2 regions of the Paraburkholderia sp. SEWSISQ10-3 4 genome follow, and region 1 is predicted to be linked to the other one. Evidence: riboswitches for the same ligand, from Rfam matches in the RefSeq annotation. Region 1 holds a riboswitch; the other holds the start of a gene.
The links. Region 1 has a riboswitch for thiamine pyrophosphate ahead of thiC (phosphomethylpyrimidine synthase ThiC). Riboswitches for the same ligand answer to the same signal wherever they lie in the genome.
Positions count from the first base shown of each region.

Region 1 (2,199 bases):
ACAGGAAGCTTTCCTTGTGGTGAGCGAGGCACCACTTCGCCATGATCGAGCCGCCGCGCGAGACGATGCCCGTCATACGCTTCGCTGTGAGCGGCACGTATTGCAGACGCACGCCCGCGTGAATCGTGAAGTAGTCGACGCCTTGTTCCGCCTGTTCGATCAGCGTGTCGCGGAAGATTTCCCACGTCAGATCTTCGGCCTTGCCGTTGACCTTCTCCAAAGCCTGATAGATCGGCACCGTGCCGATCGGCACCGGCGAATTGCGGATGATCCACTCGCGTGTTTCGTGAATGTGCTTGCCGGTGGACAGATCCATCACCGTGTCGCCGCCCCAGCGGATCGCCCAGGTCATCTTGTCGACTTCTTCGCCGATGGAGGAGGTCACCGCCGAGTTGCCGATGTTCGCATTCACCTTCACGAGGAAGTTGCGGCCGATGATCATCGGCTCGCTTTCCGGGTGGTTGATGTTGTTCGGGATGATCGCGCGGCCGCGCGCAACTTCTTCGCGCACGAATTCCGCGGTGATTTCCTTCAGGCCATCGGGACCGAATGCGCTCGCACCGAACGCCTGGCCCGGATGCTGGCGGCCCATCATCGCGGCGAGCTTTTCGCCGTTCGGACCGCTCGTCTTCAGGGTCTCCAGATACGCGGCGCGTTGCTGGTTCTCGCGAATCGCGATGTATTCCATCTCCGGCGTGATGATGCCGCGACGCGCGTAGTGCATCTGCGAGACGTTCTTGCCGGCGATGGCGCGACGCGGCGTGCGATGCAGGCCCTTGAAACGCAGATCGGCAGTCGCGGTATCGGCGGCGCGTTCGCGGCTGAAGTCGCTCGAGAGGCCCGTCAGCGCTTCGGTGTCGCCGCGCTCTTCGATCCAGGCTTGACGCAGCGCGGGCAGACCGGCGCGGATGTCGATCTTGGCTTCCGGATCGGAGTAGGGGCCCGACGTATCGTAGACGAAGACCGGCGGATTCTTCTCGCCGCCGAAGCTATCCGGCGTATCCGCCTGGGAAATTTCGCGCATCGGCACGCGGATATCGGGTCGCGAGCCGGTCACGTAGACCTTGCGGGAATTCGGCAGCGGCGCGACAGCGGCGGCATCGACGTGGGCGTCGGCGGAAAGGAACTTCGGGTTGGCGTTCATGCGTTATCTCCTCGGCATAGCAATGTGGGGCCGCTAAGCAGGAGACGAGACGGAAGTTGTCGGAATTCGCGAGAGATGAAACGGTAGACCAGGTGCGAAATCCGTACGCTTCCCTGCGCTGGCATTATCCAGATCAGGTTCAAAGGGTATTTCTCACCCACGCAACACGGACCTCCAACCTCCGTGCCACGCAGGACCCCCGCGTTAGCAGCGCACACGATACACCGCCCGGGCGTTGCTTGGCAACCCGTCTTGAAAAAGTCAGATGTCGGAGATAACGCCGGTCAGCCACGCACTATTCTTATTGTGATAGGGCTGCCGGGAATGATGCGGCGCAGCGTTCCGCGTCGCGAATGGCTTGGGCTTACAGCGTGAAATCGTCGGCGGCTTCGGGCTGAAACAGGATCTTCTCGAGCTTCAACACCTTCTCCGTGCCGCTCGGCGGCGTGAAGCGGATGCGCTCGCCGCGTTTGGCGCCGAGCAGCGCAAGACCGACCGGCGAAAACACGTTCAGGCGGCCGTGTGCGAAGTCCGCGTTGGGCGGATAGACAACGGTCCAGGTCATCTGCTCGCCACTGGTTTCATCGACCAGCGTGGCTTGCGAATTCATCGTGACGACGTTCGCGGGGATGTCGCGCGATTCGACGATCACAGCGCGCTCCAGGACGTCGTCGAGCATGTCTTGCAGCTTGGTGTCAGCGCCGGGCGCGGCTGCGTGCTTTTCAAGACGAGCGACGTCGAGTTCGGTGAGGTAGCAGGTTTTCGTCTTTTTCATGACGGGTTCTCCAATTCGATCTGCATGTAAGGGGACAGCGTGCGGATGAGACCGGCCCGGAGCCCGACGACGCGGCCCCGGTAATGGAGGGGAAATGCGTCAGATCGGGCGCCGGGCGGCGAGAAGCGGGAGCGTTCGGGACGGCTGGCCGGCGTGTGGCGTCGCGATGTCCGCGCGCGCGCAGCCGGTTGCGCGGCGGGGGCGCAAACGGGTGAGGGCTCGGGAAAACGGAACGCGCATTGGGGTAGCCGGCAGAGTACGAAAAGTAGTGAGGGAGCGT
Region 1 is NZ_JALPRI010000017.1:143,829-146,027, forward strand. Features, by position in the region: gene thiC (phosphomethylpyrimidine synthase ThiC) at 1-1,144, opposite strand, end outside; TPP riboswitch at 1,237-1,355, opposite strand; gene M0D68_RS26480 (GreA/GreB family elongation factor) at 1,509-1,919, opposite strand.

Region 2 (2,199 bases), on a different contig from region 1:
CGTGCTGGTGGCGAGTGATTGCAGGTCGTCGCTGATCCGCTGGTCGGGGTTGTCGGCGAGCCGGTCGCGTTCGATCCGGTAGAAGGCGCTGTCGTGCAGCCATTCGTTGAGATAACGTGTGGTCAGCCACTGGCGCCAGCGGAAGCCGAGCATCTGGCGTAGATAGCGGCCGTACACGGCAAGGATGATGAAGCCGAACGCGAGCCCCGAGAACACCATCAGCAGGTGCGGGAAATCGTGCACGTTCTTCGTTTGCAGCGCGTTGTAGAAGTCGGCGCTCCAGCGGTTCAGGCGCACGTTGATCCACACGATGAGCAGATTCATCACGATGATCGCGATGAGCAGCGCCCACGCCGTTTTTCGTTCTTCGGAAACCCAGTAAGGTTTGATCAGGCTCCATGCGGAGACTTTTTCGTCCGGCGGCAGCACGGGGCTGGAAGCGGTATTCGGTGTCATGAGCATCCTGGTGAAGTGCTGGCCCGCGTCGGGCGGCCCCCAAGTCGGGCCGGCCCCACGGCGGGTTTGCGGTGCGTGCCCCGGGCGTCGTGCTCGACGAACGCACGTCCGGGTGAGCGACCGATTCTGGCGCGAAGCCCTTAAGTGAAAATTAATTTCCGCTCAGAGGTCCCGCCTCGATGCCGCTGGCGCGCGGGCGGCGAAGCATGTCGCCCGCGCGCCAGCGGTATCCGGTCCTGGCATTGTGCCAGAGCGCTGCATTCGGCCGTATTGATGAATCGAAAGATAGTGACGGATCAATGGCGTGTGACGGCAGAGGCCGTTGGTTTGCGGGCGCCGCGCCTTTTATGGTCTAATGACCTTCGACGAAACAGGGGTGCTTTGCCCACAGGCAGCGTGATTTCACGCAGCGGCGGCGAGGCTGAGAGAGACCCTTTGCACCCGATCCGGGTAATACCGGCGCGGGAAGTTTCCGGAAGCAGCCAGTCTTCCATTCCCCGCCGGGCGGCGTCCGTCATTGGACGTGCTTATTGCCCGGCCGGCCTCACCCGCCGGTTTCGTCCTGGGTACGTGCGTTTTTTTGCCGTACGGAAAGGACTCGATGACCGCCTATTCTTCAGACATGTGTTTTGCTCGTCACCGCGTTTTCGTCGGTTGTGTCGGCGCGCCGGGCTGTTTTAGCGTTGCTTGCCGTTGTGACCCGGAGCGCACGCGATGAATCGTTTAGCTCAACCCGATTTCGCCGTGCTCGGCGGTGGGCTGTGCGGGCGTCTCGTCGCGTGGCGCCTCGCCGGTGAAGGGCATCGCGTGGCGCTCTATGAGCGCGGCGACGCCGCAGGTACGCAATCCGCGGCCTGGGTCGCCGCCGCCATGCTGGCGCCGCTCGCCGAAGCCGCCAGTGCCGAACTGCTGATCACCCGTCTGGGCGCAAGTTCGCTCGACACCTGGCCGCGCGTGCTGGCCGAATTGCCCGAACCGGTGTTCTTCCAGCGCAATGGCACGCTGGTCGTATGGCATCACGCCGATCGCACCGAAGCGCCATTGTTCGAACGCCGGGTGCGCTCGAACGCGCCTGCTGAGTTGCTCGACGGCGGCTTCGTGACGCTGGCGGGCGCTCAGGTCGGCGCTGCCGAGCCCGCGTTGGCGGGCCGCTTCAACCAGGGCTGGCTGCTGCCGCGCGAAGGCCAACTGGATAACCGTCAGGTGTTGACCGCGCTCGCGGCAGGCCTCGCCCAGCGCGGTGTCGAAACGCACTGGAACACGCCAGTCGACGATCATGCGCTGCCGGCCGCACGCATCACGATCGACTGCCGGGGTTTGGGCGCGAAGCCGGTGCTGCCGACGTTGCGGGGGATCCGCGGTGAAGTCGCCCGCGTGCATGCGCCGGGTATCAAGCTGACGCGGCCGGTGCGTCTGCTGCATCCGCGCTACCCGCTGTATATCGCGCCGAAGCAGGACGATCTCTACGTGATCGGCGCGACCGAAGTGGAAGGCGAGGACATGTCGCCGGTCAGCGTGCGCTCGGCGCTCGAACTGCTGAGCGCGGCGTTTTCCGTGCACCCAGGCTTCGGCGAGGCGCGCATCCTCGAACTGAATTCGCAGTGCCGCCCGACTTTGCCGGATCACCGTCCGGCCTTGCTGTGGGATGGCGCGCAGACATTGCGCGTGAACGGCCTGTACCGGCACGGCTACATGATCGTGCCCGAAGTCGCCGACGAAGCCGTGCGCTTCGCTGCCGCGCTG
Region 2 is NZ_JALPRI010000019.1:59,822-62,020, forward strand. Features, by position in the region: gene M0D68_RS27605 (ABC transporter ATP-binding protein/permease) at 1-456, opposite strand, end outside; TPP riboswitch at 819-941, shown strand; gene M0D68_RS27610 (FAD-dependent oxidoreductase) at 1,171-2,199, shown strand, end outside.
Region 2: another riboswitch for thiamine pyrophosphate. It lies ahead of M0D68_RS27610 (FAD-dependent oxidoreductase); the one in region 1 lies ahead of thiC (phosphomethylpyrimidine synthase ThiC).